DNA from 2 places in the Williamsia sp. SKLECPSW1 genome. Region 2 is predicted to be linked to the other one. Evidence: predicted binding sites of a transcription regulator. Region 2 holds the regulator's gene; the other holds the start of a gene.
What was found. The regulator LexA, encoded in region 2, represses DNA repair genes until DNA is damaged. The targets are predictions, from matches to a motif close to CGAACANNTGTTCG.
Positions count from the first base shown of each region.

Region 1: the regulator LexA is predicted to act here: its motif matches at 4,032-4,045, upstream of ACXVUM_RS01215 (DUF222 domain-containing protein).

Region 1 is NZ_JBTGLI010000001.1:249,171-258,110, forward strand. It holds gene ACXVUM_RS01200 (hypothetical protein) at 1-22, opposite strand, end outside; gene ACXVUM_RS01205 (polynucleotide kinase-phosphatase) at 19-2,517, opposite strand; gene ACXVUM_RS01210 (3' terminal RNA ribose 2'-O-methyltransferase Hen1) at 2,514-3,938, opposite strand; gene ACXVUM_RS01215 (DUF222 domain-containing protein) at 4,090-5,382, shown strand; gene ACXVUM_RS01220 (sugar porter family MFS transporter) at 5,468-6,907, opposite strand; gene ACXVUM_RS01225 (HhH-GPD-type base excision DNA repair protein) at 6,991-7,572, shown strand; gene ACXVUM_RS01230 (hypothetical protein) at 7,569-8,132, shown strand; gene ACXVUM_RS01235 (hypothetical protein) at 8,188-8,940, shown strand, end outside.
Region 2 is NZ_JBTGLI010000002.1:494,158-503,097, reverse strand. It holds gene ACXVUM_RS18205 (PTS fructose transporter subunit IIABC) at 1-72, opposite strand, end outside; gene ACXVUM_RS18200 (1-phosphofructokinase family hexose kinase) at 165-1,136, opposite strand; gene ACXVUM_RS18195 (DeoR/GlpR family DNA-binding transcription regulator) at 1,133-1,900, opposite strand; gene ACXVUM_RS18190 (putative PEP-binding protein) at 2,111-3,814, shown strand; gene ACXVUM_RS18185 (SDR family NAD(P)-dependent oxidoreductase) at 3,823-4,713, opposite strand; gene lexA (transcriptional repressor LexA) at 4,785-5,489, opposite strand; gene ACXVUM_RS18175 (LysM peptidoglycan-binding domain-containing protein) at 5,663-6,208, shown strand; gene nrdR (transcriptional regulator NrdR) at 6,413-6,907, shown strand; gene hrpA (ATP-dependent RNA helicase HrpA) at 6,878-8,940, opposite strand, start outside.

The DNA.
Region 1 (8,940 bases), on a different contig from region 2:
GGATCGACGCCGTCGCCGTCACAACCGCGCGTCGACCGGCTCGGACTCCATGGCGAGGACGGCGAACACGGCTTGATGGACGCGCCACACCGGTTCACCGGTCGTGAACCGGCGCAACGCCTCCAGTCCGAGCGCGTATTCGCGCAGCGCCAGCGACCGTTTCGTCGCGAGGTTGCGCGTGCGCAGCCGCGCGAGCGTGTCCGGATCGGTGTAGTCGGGTCCGTAGATGATGCGCAGGTACTCGCGGCCGCGGACCTTGACACCCGGCTGTACCAGTCCTCGCCGTCCCCGGGTGAGGTTCGCGAGCGGCTTGACCACCATGCCCTCTCCCCCGTTGGCGGTCAGCTCCTCCCACCAGCCGACGCCCTGCCCCGTTGCGGTCTCGTCGCCGGTGTCCACGACGAGACGACGTGTCGGACGGAACAGGTCGGCGTCCGCGGACACCAGTCGGTCGGCGACGTCGAGATGCCACAGGTGGTCCCGGGTCTCGAACGTCTGCGAGCCCGACGCCAGGACCTGGAACGGCGCGACCTGCACGCCGAGCGGGCCGGCCGACGGTTGCGCGTACCGCCGATAGGCGTCGACGAACGCGGCCGCGGTCTCGACCCGTCCGGAGATGGACCGCAGCAGGTCGGCGACCTCCACGCCCCGACCCGCCGCGCGCGACACCTGCTCGACGGCGGCAGGCAGTGCCGTCGTCGCTGCCGCGCCGACACGCGCGTACTGCGACCGGATCATCGCGTCCGCTTTCTCCGCCCACGGCAGGATCTCGGCGTCGAGCATGATCCGATCGGCGCCGAGATCCGACCACAGCCCCGCCGCCGTGGCGGCGTCGGCGGCGCGTCGGAGGATCGCGGACTCGCGATCCGGGGTGAAGAACGCCCGGCCGGTGCGGGTGTGGACCACCCCGGTGCCGTCCCGGTCGAGCCGGAGGATCGCACGCGATCCCATGTGCTTCTCCTCGCAGACGACCTGCGCCACACCACTTCTCGCGTAGTGCCCGAACGCCTCGTCGGGATGTTCGAGATACCCGTCGCGCGTCGACGAGTCGACCGGCGACATCGTCGGCGGCAGGTGGACCACCTGCGACGGCGCGAGCGCGAAACGGCTCATCACCTCCAACGCGCCCGCGGCATGCTCCGCGCGTACCGACACCCTGCCGAGGTGCTCGGTCTCGACGACCCGCGCACCCATGACGTCGGACAGCGTGAGCTGCGCCGGGTCCCGGTCGACTGCGGCGTCGACCGGACGGACCGGCTCGTAGTGCACCGCACGCGCAGGTACCGCGACCACCTCGCGTTCCGGATACCGCAGGGCGCTCAGCGATCCGCCGAACACGCAGCCGGTGTCGACGCAGAGGGTGTTGTTCACCCACTCCACCTCCGGGACCGGGGTGTGGCCGTAGACCACCACGGCGGACCCGCGATAGTCCTGCGCCCACGGGTAGCGGACCGGGAGGCCGAATTCGTCGGTCTCGCCGCTGGTGTCGCCGTAGAGGGCGAACGCTCGCACACGTCCCGACGCCCGTCCGTGGTACTTCTCCGGCAGACCGGCGTGGGCGACCACGAGGCGACCGTCGTCCAGGACGTAGTGAGCGACCAGTGCATCGCAGAAGGCCCGTACCTGCTCGGTGACGTCGTCGCCCTCGACGGCCAGTTGATCCAAGGTCTCCTGCAGACCATGACTTCTCGTCACGTCCCGACGACCCAGCGCCCGGACCAGTTTGGCCTCGTGGTTCCCCGTCACGCAGAGGGCGTGGCCGGCGCCGACCATCCCCATGGCCAGACGCAGCACACCGACCGAGTCGGGACCGCGATCGACGAGGTCACCGACGAACAGGACGCGACGCGAATCCGGGTGCACGGCATCGACGGCGCGACCCGATCCGTCCCGGACGATCGTGTAGCCGAGCCGGACGAGGAGGTCCTCCAGCTCCTCCCGACACCCGTGCACGTCGCCGACGATGTCGAACGGTCCGTGGTCGTCACGGCGGTCGTTGAACAGACGGGTACGGGTGATGGACGCGTCGTCGATCGCCTCGACGCCGTCGAGGACGTGGACGGTCCGGAAACCCTCCCGCTTCAGGGAGCGGAGGGATCGACGCAGCTGATCGTGCTGTCGGGTCACGACGCGGGGCGAGAGGTCCCGGTCGGTCCGGGACTCGGTGCGCTGCAGTGCCACCGCGACCGGCACGTCGAGGACCACCGCGACGGGCAGGACGTCGTGGCTTCGTGCCAGCTCGACCAGCGACTTCCGCGCCGACGCCTGGACGCTCGTCGCGTCCACGACGGTCAGCAGTCCGCGCCCGAGCCGCTTCGCCGCGATGTACTCGAGCACCTCGAATGCGTCGGCGGTCGCGGCCTGGTCGGTCGGGTCGTCGGCGACCAGTGCGCGACAGGTGTCGCTGGAGATCACCTCCGTCGGCCGGAAATGCGTCGCGGCGAAAGTGGACTTGCCGGACCCGGTGATGCCGACGAGGACGACGAGGCACAGCTCGGGGATCTCGAGGTCGCTCATCGTGTCACCTCCTGACGTTCGCGGATGTGGAAGACCGCCATCTGGGTGGGCGGCCCGGCGGTCTCGTCGACGTCGCCGACCGGGGTGATGGCGGCGTCGTAGCCGTAGAGGTCCCCGGTCGCGCGCACCCACTCGTCGAACTCCGCCCGCGTCCACTCGAACCGGTGATCACCGTGTCGGAAACCATTGGGGTACAACGACGGGTAGCGGACGTTGTGTTCGACGTTCGGCGTCGTCACCACCACGTGGCGCGGTCGCATCGACCCGAACACCGACGCCACGGCCTCCGGTAGACGGTCCGGGTCGATGTGTTCGACGACCTCCATGAGGATCGCCATGTCCATCCCCTCGAGTCGCTCGTCGACGTACATCAGCGATGACAGGTACAGCGACAACCGGTCGGCCTGCCGCTCGGTCATCTGATCGACGTGCAAGCGGTTCGCCGCGGTGGCGAGCGCGGAGTCGGAGACATCGGTGCCGATGACACGATCGATCCCCTGCATCGGCAACAACCGTCGCAGGAGCGCTCCCTGCCCGCATCCGAGATCCACCACCGACGACGGCGCGACGGCCGCCACGACGTCCAGCACCGCGTCGTGCCGACGTCGTACCAACGGGCGGGTGTCACGGGTGTCCTCGACGGGCGGGTCGACCGGTGTGGCCTCGTCGGGCGTCCCGTCGTCGAGTTCGACCAGCCGGGCCACCGCGCTGTCCGTCAGATCGCGCTGGTGCGCGAGATACCTGTGCGAGATCCACCGATTCTCCGGGTGCGCGGCGAGCCACCCCGATCCCGTCCGGACCAGCTTGTCGACCTCGGCGTCGCCCACCCAGTAGTGCTTCGTGTCGTCGAGCGCCGGCAGCAGCACGTACAGGTGGCTCAGTGCCTCGCGCAGACGCATGCTCCCGGTCAGGTTCAGCGAGACCGACGGCGCCTCACCCCATTCCGGTCGCTGGGGGTCCAGCGGGATTGACGACGTGGTGACCGCCCATCCGACGGGCTCGAACATCCGCCGTACCGTCGCGTCGTCACCGGGGACGACCGGGATCGTCACCGTGAGGTCGAGTGCCGTGTCGACGAGTTCCGGACGTGCGTCGCAGCGACCGTTGAGCGCAGAGCGGAAGACCTTCCCCATCGCCACCGCGAGCAGCGACGACGCCACGTAGGGGCGATCGTTCACGTACTGGCCGAGCACGAACCCGTCGCGAGCCGATCCCCGACCCCGTACCAGTGCGACGGGATCGACCTCGACCAGAAGAGTTGCGGTGCAGAGGGAGTCGCTGACCTCGGGGTAGAAGACGTGCGCGACCCCGCCGTAGACCGGGAACGACTGGGCGCGGTCCGGGTGCTTGTGGAGCAGGAACCCGAGGTCTGACGGCGTCGTCAGCGCCGGCGATCGGTGCGCCGTGACGGAGATGAGCATCCCGACAGTCTGCAGGACCGTACGGTTCCGGCGCCGCTGATATTCGCCGCGTCGAGGCCTCGCGCCGGCCGGTGGTCCTACGCCGAAGTGAATCGCACATTTGTTCCGATTTGCCCTTGACGTCTGAACGGTAGGCGGTAGAGTCGAATGTATGTTCGATTCCGTGGTGGAGGCGGTCGACCGTCTCGCTGATGCCGTTCGCGACTGCACCATGCCCGCGGACGATGACGTGCTGCTGGCGGGGGTGCGTGCGGCGGTCGCGGCACGTAACGCTGCGGACGGTGTGCTGGCCGCGCTGACCGGGGAGATCGAAAGCCGGGGCACGGCGAAGCGATTCGGGATGTCGGTGCGCGAACTGCTGCGCCGCCACGGGTGTGTTCCGGTGGTGGCGTCGCGGGCGATCCGGCTCGGGCGGGCGATCATGCATCTGCCGGTGCTGGCTCGGCATGTGCGGGACGGGTCGATCTCGGCGGAGTTCGCCGACGCCATCGCCCGCGGGGTACGTCACGTCGCGGTCCGGACCCGCTCGCCACTCGGGTCGGAGCTCGCGGTCGAGACGGAGACGCTCCTGATCGGGCACGCCCTCGCAGGGCGGTCGCCGGTGGAGATAGCCGACCGGGCACGAGCGATCGCACTCGAGCACCAGCCTGAGCCCGGCGACGATGGGGAGGAGACAGTGACCCCGGTCGCCGAAGACAGCACGCTCAACGAGGTGTCCTGGACCCAACGCGACGACGGACGGCTCACCGGGTCCTTCGATCTCGATGTCGTGACCGGGGAGAGGTTGATCTCCTGCATCGACAAGGCATCCCGCCCGAAGCCACTCCCGGACGGGACGCCGGATCCGAGGTCGGCGGCCCAACGCCGCGCCGACGCGTTCGTTCAGGTGGTCGAAGCGGCATCCCGGGCCCTCGGTGATGGTGGCCTGGTGGCGCCTGCGAAGACCGAGGTCCTGCTGACCATCCCCGCCACGGACACCGAGTGTTGTGGGATCACGCCCTCCGGGCCGGCGCACCTGCAGTGGATGGGCAGTGTGTCCGATCAGGCGGTGTCGCTGCTGGCGTGCGACGCCTCGGTCACCCGCATCGCGGTCGATGTCGACGCCGCTCCGGTCGACATCTCACCCGCGGCGCGACTGTTCACCGGCCGCACCCGCAAAGCCATCGTGGCGCGTGATCAGTGCTGCATCAAGTGCGGGGATCCCGCGTCGTGGACCGACGTCCACCACATCATCTTCCACTCACAGGGTGGGGCGACGACGTGTGACAACGGGTGTCTGCTGTGCCGGACCTGCCACGTCGCGGTGCATCAGCAGGGGTGGGAGATCGTCATGGGTTCCGACCGACACCCCTGGATCCGACCAACCGCGTCGGTGGACCCACGCCGCGAACCACAACCCGCCTACAACCGACGCACCCTACGACTCGACGCCACAGCCGCCTGACCGACAACACTTCCCAGCACCCGCCCACCCGCGGGACCGCATCAGCACCTTGACAACTCCACAGTGTGATCGCGGCGCGATCGGTTCAGACCGTGGTCTTCTCGGCCTCGGGCTCGCGCCCCATGTCCTCGAGTTCGATGCCGTTGGTCTCGGGAACCTTGAACTGCACGTAGAAATACGAGATCAGTGCACAGAAGGCGAAGAACCCGTAGACGTACGCCAGGCCGAGGCTCTGGCTGACCTGCGGGAACAGCAGGGAGATGGTGAAGTTCGCGATCCAGTTCATCGCCGTGCACACGCCGAGCGCGACGCCGCGGATGCGGTTCGGGAACATCTCACCGAGCATCACCCACATGACGGGGCCCCAGGTCGCCGCGAACGCGACGACGAAGAGGTTGGCGCCGATCAGGGCGATGACACCCCAGTGCCCCGGCAGGGTGACGTCGTCGCCGCTGCCCTGCTGCTGGGTGAATGCGATGGCAGCCAACACCAGGCCCGCGAACATGCCCACGGAGCCGATCTTCAGCAGCAGTCGCCGACCGATGCGATCGACGAACAGGATCGCACCGAACGTCATCACGACGTTGATGACACCGGTGATGACCGAGGTCTGGAAGGACTGACTCTCGCTGAAGCCCACCGACTTCCAGAGCGTGGTCGAGTAGTAGAAGATCGCGTTGATCCCGACGAACTGCTGGAGGATCGCGATCCAGATGCCCACCCACACCAGGGGGTGCAGGCCGAAGGAGTTGCCCCGGATGTCGCCGAGCGACACCTTCGACTCGCGACGCAGCGTCAGCCGGATCTCCTTGACCCTCTTCAGGGGTTCGGCCTCACCGGTCACGTCGCGCAGGATGCGAGCGGCCTCCTCGTCGAGGTGATTGCCGACGAGATACCGGGGCGACTCGGGGATCAGCAGCGCGAGGAACCCGTAGACCAGCGCCGGGATGACACCGACGAAGAACATCCACCGCCAGGCCTCGATGCCGAACCAGAAGTCGCTGGACGCAGTCCCCGCGTTGTCGGCGAGCAGTGCGTCCGAGAGCAACGCGACGAAGATGCCGATGGTGATCGCCAGCTGTTGCATCGACCCGAGTGCGCCACGGAACCGGGCAGGCGAGATCTCCGCGATGTACGCGGGTGCGATGACGGACGCGATACCGATCCCGAGACCGCCGAGGATCCGCCAGATGATCAGATCCGGGATGCTCCACGCGAATCCGGTCCCGATGGAGGAGATGGTGAACAGGAACGACCCGAGCAGCATGACCCGCTTGCGTCCCCACATGTCGGCGAGACGTCCCGCGAACCACGCACCGAACGCGCAGCCGAGCAGGGCGACCGCGACGGCGAAGCCCTTCATGAACTCACCGAGACCGAAGTGGCCCTGGATGGAGTCGACGGCGCCGTTGACCACCGAGCTGTCGAACCCGAAGAGGAAGCCGCCGACGGCCGCGGCGACGGTCACACCGATGACCTTCGCGACGTGCTGGTCGGTGCCGGAGGAACGTGTCGTGGTGCTCATCGCCTGCCTCGTCTCGATCGCGTCGCTGCGGTGGCGACGCTACTCCGGCCGAAGTACCCCGCGGGCCGCATTACGATCACGCCATGGTGACGCTGCGCATTGCCCAGGACCCCGCCGCCGACGAACTGTTGTCGACGGACCCGTTCGCGCTTCTCGCGGGCATGCTTCTCGACCAACAGTTCCCGATGGAGCGCGCCTTCGCCGGACCCGCCAAGATCCTGGAGAGATTCGGCACCCTGGACCCGGCGGAGATCGCGGTCGCCGACCCCGAACGCTTCGCCGACCTCTGTGCCACCCCGCCGGCGATCCACCGGTACGGACGGTCCATGGCCCAGCGGCTGCAGGCGCTCGCCTCGACGGTCGTGGCCGAGTACGACGGCGACACCACGCGCATCTGGACCGAGGCGACGTCGGGCAAGGACCTCGTCGACCGCGTGCAGGCACTGCCCGGCTTCGGCGAACAGAAGGCCAAGATCTTCACCGCCCTGCTGGCCAAACAGCTCGACGTGAAGCCCCGCGGCTGGACGGCCGCGGTCGGTGACTACGGCAAGAAGGGCTTCCGCTCGGTCGCCGACGTCGTCGACGAGGAGTCGTTGACCAAGGTGCGGGAGTTCAAGAAACAGAAGAAGGCCGCCGCGAAGGCGGCAGCTACCGTGCAGGAATGACGCAACCGACCGCCCCCGCACCGTCCTCGCGTTCGACCACCATCGCCGTCGCACCCGCCACCCGGCACCGCGGTGCGCGGTCGCTCTGCACGGCGGGAGTCGTCTCCGTGGCGCTCCTCGCCGCGGCGTGCGGCGACGACAGCGCCACCGGTTCGAGCAACCGCGGGACCAACGGGAACAGCGGGGACATCGCGGTGAGCGACGCCTACATCGTCCCGGAGTTCCGCGGCTCCGACTGTGCGGCGCAGACCGGTGACCGCGCGACGCTCGAGTTCGTGGTCACGAACCGATCGACCACCTCGGCCGACCGTCTCACCGAGATTCGCGCGGACGACGTCCAGACCGTGTCCATCGAGCCCGGCGGACCGCACGAGATCCCGGTCGCGGGCTCACTGACGTCCACCCGGACCCAGTCCGGGGCTCCGTCGGGCATCGTCACGACCTTCACGGGCATCGACCCGTCGGTCCGTCCGGGCAAGAACGTCCGGGTCACCTTCTCGTTCGCGGAGGCACAGCCGCTGAGCCTCCCGGTGCCCGTCGAGGCTTGCCCGGCGTCCTGAGCGAAGCCCCGGAGGAGCGGTCTACGTCACATCTCGATGGCCTACGCTGTCATCCATGGATGTGAAGGTCGCCGTCGAACTCCCTCTGCGGATCGGGTTCGCCGCGACGGGTGTCGCCCTCGCAGCGGTGGAATCGGGTGTCACCATCGCCCGCCTGACCATGGAGAACGTCGCGCACGAGGTGAACTCCGCGCTCGGTGTCGAGGACGACACGTCGTTCTCCGCCCGCACGCCGTTGCAGCTGATCGGCCAGCTCGCAGAACTCCTCGGCCCCGACCGTCCCTTCGGTCGCATCCTCGCCCCCGGCGGACCGCTCGACCGACTGCTCGCCGACGGCGGCGTCGTCGACCGGCTCACCGCCCGCGACGGTTCACTGGAGAAGCTCACCGCCGACGGCGGCCTCCTCGACCAGATGGCCGAGGAGAACGGGATCCTCATCCGGCTCACCGCCGCCGGAGGGCCGCTCGACCGTTTGAGCCGCAAGGGCGGCGTCATCGACCAGTTCACCGAGAACGAGGGCATCCTCGAACGCCTCACCAGTGAGGGCGGGATCGTCGACAAGCTCACCGCCGAGGACGGACTGCTCAACAAGATGACCGAGGAGGGCGGCATCATCGACCGCCTCGTCGCCGACGGCGGACTGCTCGACCAGCTCGTCGGCGAGAACGGCGCCGTGGAGCGGGTGATCGCACCGGGCGGGCCGATCGAACGCATCTCCGAGCTGACCGATGTCATCGGACAGCTCGCGCCGAGCATCGTCGCCATCCAGGAGACCGTGCACGAACTGCGCGACGCGGTCGACGTGCTC
Region 2 (8,940 bases):
GGCCGGCTCGATGATCGCGTCCGACCCGGGGTCGGAGCCCGGGGTCACCGGGCCGGGATGGATGGTGGACATGGCGCTCTCTTCTGTTCGCTGGGCTGATGATCGGTGATTCGTGTCGTGCGGTTGCCGTGTGTGCGCCGCCGGTGGTTGGCGGGGTCTGCGTGTCAGACGAATGGTGTGGACACCTCGCTCACCCGCACCGCATGCGGTGCGAGATCCCCGGGGGTCGGCGGCTGGGTACCGGGCAGGGCGGCCGCGGCGGAACCGTGGGCGACCGCCGAGCGGAGCGCGTCCGCCGGACCGGCGCCTGCGAGCGAGGCGAGGAGGTAGCCGGCGAGCGTCGCATCGCCCGCGCCGACGGTGCTGACCGGGACGATCGGCGGGGGAGACGCCTGCCAGGCGCCCTCGGTCGTCACCAGCAGCGCGCCGGCCGCGCCGAGCGTGGCCAGCACCGCACACCCGGCGGACCCGACCACCGACCGCGCCGCCTCCAGGGTGGGACCGAAATCGCCTGCGGCGGCCGCGGAGTCCAGACTGCCCGCGTCGTCGCCGGTGATCTCGCAGAGCTCCTCGGTGTTGGGCTTGATCAGGTCGACGGAGCCGTCGGCGAGCGCGGGCACGAGGGCCGCCAGCGGTGCGCCCGAGGTGTCCACGGCGACGCGGCTGCGGGTTGCGGACAGCGCGCCTGCGATCCGGCGGTACAGATCGGCGGGGACGCCGGGCGGCAGGGAACCGCACAGCGCGACCCACGCCGCGTCGGCGGCAGCGTCGAGGATGAGGGCGGTCAGAGCGTCGACCTGCGCCGCGTCGAGCGCGGAGCCGGGGAGGTTCAGCTTGGTCGTCGTGCCGTCGGGCTCGGTGACGGTGATGTTGGTGCGCACCTCGTCCGCGACGTCGACGGCGCGGTAGGGCAGACCGACGCCGTCGAGTGCGACCAGCAGCGGGTCCCCGACGGGTGCCGGGAGGATCGCGGTGGTCGGGACACCCGCGACCTGGGCGACGCGGGACACGTTGATCCCCTTGCCGCCCGGTTCGCTGCGGCTGCCGAGCGCGCGGGCGACCGCCCCGCGCTCGAGCGGACCGGGCAGCACCACGGTGCGGTCCAGGCTGGGATTGGCCGTGACGGTGACGATCATGCGATCACGACCTCGACACCCAGGGCGGACAGCCGAGCGGAGAACTCGGGGTCGATGCCGTCGTCGGTGATGAGTACGTCGATGGCGTGGATCGGGGCGAAGCTGCGGAGGTCCTCGCGACCGATCTTGGTGGAATCGGCGAGGACGACGACCCGCTGTGCGGCGGCGATCATCGCGGACTTGACCGCGGCCTCCTCGAGATCCGGCGTCGACAGTCCGTGGTCCTCGGTCAGTCCGTTCGTACCGATCATCGCGACGTCCACGCGGAGGCCGGCGAGCGTGGTGAGCGGGGCTGACCCGACCGCCGCCTGGGTGATCCCGCGAACCCGGCCGCCCAGGAAGTACAGGTCGGCCCCGGGGTGCTCGGCGACCGCCGACGCCACCGACAAGGAGTTGGTGAACACGGTGAGGTCGCGGTCGCGGGGGAGGCGGGTCGCGGCCTGGACGGTGGTGGTCCCCGCGTCGATGACGAGACTCCCTCCGTCGGAGGGGATGAAGCGGCACGCCGCCGCCCCGATGCGGAGCTTCTCGTCGGGTCGGGAGTCGGCGCGCTCGGCGACGTCGAGTTCGGTGAGCCGGATGGCGTCGACGGTCACCGCGCCACCGTGGACACGGCGCAGGGCGCCGGCTCGCTCGAGCGCGGCGAGGTCGCGGCGCACCGTCTCGCTGGTGACGGCGAACTCGCGTGCGAGCGCGGTCACCGACGCGCGGCCGTTGCTCGCCACCTGGTCGGCGATGGCCTGCTGTCGCTCCTCGGCGTACACCGTGGCTCCTGTCGTCATTGACACCCGTGTCGAGATCCGATGTGGATTTCTGTGGGTACTGCGTGTTGGTTCGCTTCTGTTTACGCTTGACTGTGTTGACAAGTCAAGCATTTCTTGTAATTTGAATCACAGCAACCGGCCGCTCAGGCCGGGGACACTGTCGACAACAGGCGTCCGCCCCAGCACGCCCGCCAGCCAGAGGTGAATCCCATGACCGCGTACAGCACCGCCACCACGTCCCCGGACGCCGACACCACGCTCGTGGGCACCCCCGTCGTCGCGGGCGTCGCGTACGCGCCGGTGATGTGGCCCGGTGCGCGACCGGAGTTGCCCGGACCGGGGACGCCGCCGGCCGACGTCGACGCCGAGTGCGCGCGTTTCGTCGCGGCCGCGGCCACTGTCGCCGACCGCCTGCGTGCCCGCGCGTCCGCGGCGACGGGGGTCGCCTCCGAGGTGCTGTCGGCGACTGCGGCGCTCGCCGAGGACCGGGGGTGGCTGGGTGCCGCGCAGCAGGCGATCCGTGCGGGTGAGCCCGCCCCGAACGCAGCGGTGGCGGCGACCGAGCAGTTCGCGGCCGTCTTCACCAAGCTCGGTGGGCTGATGGCCGAGCGGGTCACCGACCTGCACGACGTCCGGGACCGGGTGCTCGCGGAACTGGCGGGCGAGCCGGAGCCGGGTATCGCCCGCCCCGACCACCCCGTCGTCCTGTGTGCCGACGATCTCGCTCCCGCCGACACCTCCGGCCTCGATCCCGCGGTGGTGACGGCACTGGTCACACGGCTCGGCGGTCCCACCAGCCACACGGCGATCATCGCCCGGCAACTCGGGATCCCCTGCGTCGTGGCCGTGTCCGGCCTCGAGGGTGTCGCGGCGGGATCGACGGTCCTCGTCGACGGTGCGACCGGACGCATCACGGTCTCGCCCGACGACGCCACGGCGGCAGCGGCCGTCGAGGACTCCCGTCGTGTCGCCGCCGAGATCGCGCGGTGGAGCGGCCCCGGTCGAACCGCGGACGGCACCGAGGTCGCGATCCTCGCCAATGTCCAGGACGGCGCATCCGCGCGTTCGGCCACCGACCACCCGGTCACCGGCGTCGGCCTGTTCCGTACCGAACTCGCCTTCCTCGACCGCGCGTCGGAGCCCACCGTCGAGGAACAGACCGCGCTCTACGGCGAGGTCATCGATGCGTTCGCGACCGCGGCGGAGCCGGCGAAGATCGTCATCCGAACGCTGGACGCCGGGTCCGACAAGCCACTGGCGTTCGTCGACTCCGGCACGGAGGCCAACCCGGCGCTCGGGGTGCGGGGCCTACGGGTCGGTCGGCTGCACCCGGCCCTGCTCGACAACCAGCTCGACGCGATCGCCGAGGCCGCGCGTCGATCGGGCACGACACCCTGGGTGATGGCCCCCATGGTCGCCACCGCCGCCGAGGCACGCGCGTTCGCCGCGCAGGTCCGCGAGCGCGGTCTCGTCGCGGGCGTGATGATCGAGGTCCCGTCGGCGGCCCTGCTCGCCCCGGCGATCCTCGCCGAGGTCGACTTCGTGTCGATCGGTACGAACGACCTGACGCAGTACACGATGGCCGCGGACCGCATGTCCGCCGATCTGGCGACGCTGACCGACCCGTGGCAGCCCGCCGTGCTGACCCTCATCGACCGGGTGGCCGCCGCCGGCGCAGCGGTCGGCAAGCCGGTCGGGGTGTGCGGCGAGGCGGCCGCGGATCCGCTGCTCGCCTGCGTCCTCGTCGGGATGGGCGTCACGTCGCTGTCGAGTGCCCCGACGGCCGCGGCCGCGGTCGGTGCGGCTCTCGGGCGGGTGACACTGGAGACCTGCCGAGCAGCGGCCCGGGCCGTGCTGGCCACCGCCGATCCGGCCGACGCGCGCGCCGCGGCGACAACTGCGCTCGAGGGCTGACCCGCGACTCAGCGGTGAGACCGTACGCGCCCCGACCGGTTCTCGACCTGGGCCACCAGTGCGGACAACGTCGTGTCGCGCGCGAGCAGTGCGTCGGACACCGGGTTGACGACACCCCGCAGCGCCGAGACGCCGATCCACCGGCGCGGCACCTGGATCCGTGGCGCCCTGCTCTCGATGCCCGCGGCGACGGCGGTCGCCACGCGATCGGGATCGATCGGGCGCCGTAGCGGACCCGGGAACGCGCGGGCGACGAGATCTGTTGCCAGCGAGTCCTTCCCGAACGCCACATCGGCGATCGGCGTCCGAACCCACCCCGGATACAACACCCCGGCAGTGGCCCCGTGATGCCTCAGTTCGACGCGCAGGGCGCGTCCGATCTGCTCGACGGCTGCCTTCGTCGCGGCGTAGGGCGCGTTCACCATGCCGTTCAGGTAGGCGTAGGTCGAGGAGGTGACGAGCACGTGTCCACGCGCCTCGATCACCGCGGGGAGCGCCGCACGCACCGTGTTCCACACCCCGGTGAGGTTCACGGCGATCACCCGCTCGAACGTGCCGTCGGCGACGCTCGCCACGGTGTCGGCGGTGTCCCCGCTCGAGATGCCGGCGTTGGCGAATGCGACGTCGAGCCGACCCCATCGTGCGATCGCCGCGGCGACCGCCTCGTCCAGGTCGGACCGGACCGTGACGTCGCCGGAGCGGGAGACGACCCTGGAGTCGTCCATGCCTCGCGCGGCGTCCTGCACGGCCGTGAGCTCCAGGTCCACGAGGACCAGTCGGGCGCCGCGGTCGTACAGGGCCCGGGCGGTGGCGCGTCCGATGCCTCCCGCCGCACCGGTGACGAGCACGACTGCGCCGTCGAGGCTCAGCGGAGGTGTGCGGGCGGGGAGGGGCGCCATGTCGGTGTCCGATCTGCTGTGTGTCGACGGACCGGTCTCGGGCCCGCGCAGCATTCTGACATGCGGTCGGGTCAGATCCTCCGCATGACGGTCACGACCTTGCCCAGGATCACCGCGTCGTCACCGGGGATGGGGTCGAACTGCGGGTTGTGCGGCATCAGCCAGACGTGGCCGTCGGCGCGCTTGAAGGTCTTCACCGTCGCCTCGCCGTCGATCATGGCCGCGACGATCTCACCGTTGTCGGCGACGTTCTGCTGACGGACGACGACCCAGTCGCCGTCGCAGATGGCGGCCTCGATCATGGACTCACCGACCACGCGCAGCAGGAACAACGCTCCGTCGCCGACGAGTTCGCGGGGGAGGGGGAAGACGTCCTCGACGGCCTCCTCGGCCAGGATCGGCCCGCCGGCCGCGATCCGACCCAGGACGGGGACGAAGGTCGGCGTCGGCAACGGGGTGGCCCCGCTGTCGCCGCCGTCGCCGGGATCGTTCTCCTGGACGTTCACCGCCCGTGGGCGGTTGTGGTCCCGCTTGAGGAACCCCTTGCGTTCCAGGGTGCGCAGCTGGTGGGCGACCGACGAGGTCGAGGTCAGTCCGACGGCGTCGCCGATCTCACGGATGCTCGGCGGATACCCCCGCTCACGGACCGACTCACGGATGACGCGCAGCACCTCGAGCTGTCGCTCGGTCAGTGCGCTCTCGGCGGGGGCGGTCGTCTCGCCGGGGGTGATGGTCGTGTCGGACACGGTGTCCTCTCCTTCGCAGTGGCGGCGCATCACGGCGGTGTGCTCGTGTCGCGTCCGTGCATCTGTCCTGCTCGTAGCCCGACCGTAGTGCACCGGGTCACGACTTTCAAACATTTGTTCGACGGTGTGTCGACCCTGTCGGAGTGCCGTGGTAGAACTCGAACACACGTTCTTTCGAACGCCTGATCGAGAAGGAGATCGCGATGAGCCCGACCCTCATGGCCCCCGATGTCACCTCTGCCCGCGGGTCCGCCCGCGTCGCACCCGCCGGCCCCCGCACCGCCCGTCGGCACCCGGCGGATCCCCGGTCCCACCGCGGTGGTCGCGTCGCCGCCGTGGCACCGGCCGCACCGGCGGTCCGCCCGTCCACGGCGCGTCCGCACCGCCGGACCCCGGTCTCCGCGCGTCCGGTCGGCACCCCGTGCCGCGACGGGTCGGGCCGTGGCGGCACCGTCCGTCCCGCCCACGTCGGGTGGGGTGCCGCGCTCCTCGCCGGTCTCGCCCTCGCCGTGGCGGTGTGGGCCGTCGTGGTCGGCGGGTCGATGATCACCGCGGAGCACACGCCCGACGTGGTCGGCAGCAGCGTGGTCCACGTCCGCGGCGGCGAGTCGCTCAGCGCGCTGGCCGCACGCACCGTGCCGGATGCCCCGGTCTCGCAGGTCGTCGCCGACATCCGTGAGCTGAACCACCTGGGGGGATCGGCGCTCACGCCGGGACAACCGCTGCTCGCACCCCGCTACGCCCACTGACACCTCCGTCCCCCTCGGTCGGTGACGATGTACGCACTGCTCGGGTCGACGGTCGAGTGGCCTCTCCTGCTGCCCGACGCGGCCCCGACCACGTCGGCGTCCGCCCGGCCCCCGGTATCCTCGGCCGGTACGGATCATCCCGGTCCGCCCGGCACCGTGGCACCTGCTCACGCCGCCGGCCCGCCGACTTCCGAGGACGTCGCGATGCACTGCCCGTTCTGTCGCCACGAGGACACGCGTGTCGTGGACTCCCGTGTGGCCGACGAGGGTCAGGCCATCCGTCGGCGCCGCTCATGCTCCCAGTGCGGCCGCCGCTTCACCACCGTCGAGAGCGCCGTGCTCGCCGTGGTCAAGCGCAACGGGGTCACCGAGCCGTTCTCCCGGGAGAAGGTCATGCGCGGCGTGCGCCGCGCCTGCCAGGGACGCGCCGTCGACGAGGACCGTCTCGCACTCCTCGCACAACAGGTCGAGGACGCCGTGCGGGCGTCGGGCTCGGCCGAGATCCCCAGCAACGAGGTGGGACTGGCGATCCTCACACCTCTCCGCGAACTCGACGAGGTCGCCTACCTGCGCTTCGCCTCGGTCTACCGCTCCTTCGAGTCCGTCGAGGACTTCCAGCGCGAGATCGACGATCTGCGCGCGGCCGGCCACGTCGGTGCGAGCAGCGGCTCAGGCGGCCAGGGCGTCGATCGCCCGTAGGACCCGTTTCTCCGACACCGGGAACGCCGTCCCGATCCGCTCTGCGAACACACCCACGCGCAACTCCTCGACGAGCCAGTGCGCCTGCTCGTTCACCGCGTCCCGCCGTGTCGGTGAACACCGCGCGACTGTCACCGCCCAGTGGTCGACGACCCTCTCGACGATGTCGATGCCGCGATCGTCCTTCGCCGCCGACGCGGGGAGCCGTTGGAGGCGGACGACGACCGCGTCGAGGTATGCGCTCAGCCGCGGGCGGTGGTCGGCCGGCGTGTCGACGACGAACCCCGGGTGGACGAGCTCGGCAAGCTGCTCGCGGACGTCACGGGTCGCGCGGGTGTCGCCCAGGCGGGCGAGTTCGGCATGGATCGTCGGCAGACGCGTCATCGCATCCGCGGTGGAGGCGAGGATGGTGCGCGCGTCCCGGCCCGCGACGCCGGCGACCCGTGCGCGCAGGGCGGCGTAGGCATCCGGATCCCGGATGTCGTCGACGGATCCCGCCGCGTCGACGATGGCCGCGAGGGTGCAGTCGGCGAGCAGCGCGTCCAGCGTGGCGTAGGGACTCTGCGACAGGGCGAGGCGATGCGCCACCGGCAGATCCGTTGTCGCGGACTGCTTGAGCGGCGGGATGGACAGCTGGAGGAGGCGGAGTATCGCCCGACGGGTCGACGCGCGGGCCGCAGCGCGTGTCGTCTCGAGGACTGTCGTGACGCCACCGTCGACGACCCGCAGCGCCGGGTGACTGGTGACGGTCTGTCCCGCGACGACCTCGGTCACCTCGGGCGCGAGGACCCCGATCGTCTGCGCCGTCCAGGTGGATACGGTCGGCGCGGCCGGTGTGCGGGCGGTGGCGCCGGGCGTGCCGCCCGGGCGTCGTGGCGGGGTCGTCGTCTCGCGGAGCGCGGCGAGTGATGCGGCCTCGGTCAGGATGGCGCCGTCGTCGTCGACGGTGGCGAACCGCACCGCGAGGTGCGGTGGCAGCGCAGACGGGTCGAAGTCGTCCGCGGCGACGGGAACTCCGGTCAGGCGCGTGATCTCGCGCGCCAGTCCGGACGCGACCGGCTCGCTCCGCGGCGTCAGCGCCGCCATCGCCCTCGGGCCGACGTCTGCAGCGGGTCCGAGGCGCCGACGCACCGACTTCGGCAGGGTGCGGACCAGGGCGACCGCGAGGTCGTCGCGCAGTCCCGGTACCAGCCAGTCGAATCCGGCGGGGCGGATCCGGGGGAGCAGCTCTCGGGGGATCAGCACGGTGATGCCGTCGTGGGTGCTGCCGGGGGAGAACCGGTAGACCAGCCGCAACCGCGCCTCGCCCTGTTGCCAGACGTCGGGGAACTCCCCGGCCGACACCGCTGATGTGTCCGTGACGTCGTCACGGGTGAGGTCGAGCTGCGTCGGGTCGTCCCGGCGGGCGCGCTTCCACCAGGTGTCGAAGTGGGCCGCCGAGACGACCTCGGCCGGGATGCGTGCGTCGTAGAAGTCGTAGAGCTGGTCGTCACCGATCACGAGATCACCGCGCCGTGCGCGATCCTCGAGCTCGCGCGCCTCGTCGAGCAGATCGCGGTTGTGGGCGAAGAACTCGTGGCGGGTCCGCCAGTCGCCCTCGACGAGCGCCCGGCGGATGAACAGGTCACGAGAGGTCTCGGGATCGATCCGGCCGTAGGGGACCGCGCGGCGCGTCACGAGCGGTACCCCGTAGAGGGTGACACGCTCCCAGGCCATCGCCGATCCCCGTTTGGCAGACCAGTGCGGCTCGCTGTACTGCCGCTTCACGAGGTCCCCGGCCAGCCGCTCGGCCCATTCCGGTTCGATCCCCGCGACGGTGCGGGCGAACAACCGTGACGTCTCGACCACCTCACCGGCCATGACGAACCGGGGTGGCTTCTTCGCCAGTCCCGAGCCGGGGAAGACGACGAACTTCGTCCCCCGCGCGCCCAGGAACTCGCGGGTGTCACCCTCCCGTACCCCGATCTGCCCGAGCAGACCCGCCAACACCGACTGGTGCACGGCTGCCGGCGAGGGCTCGGCGTCGTGGTCAC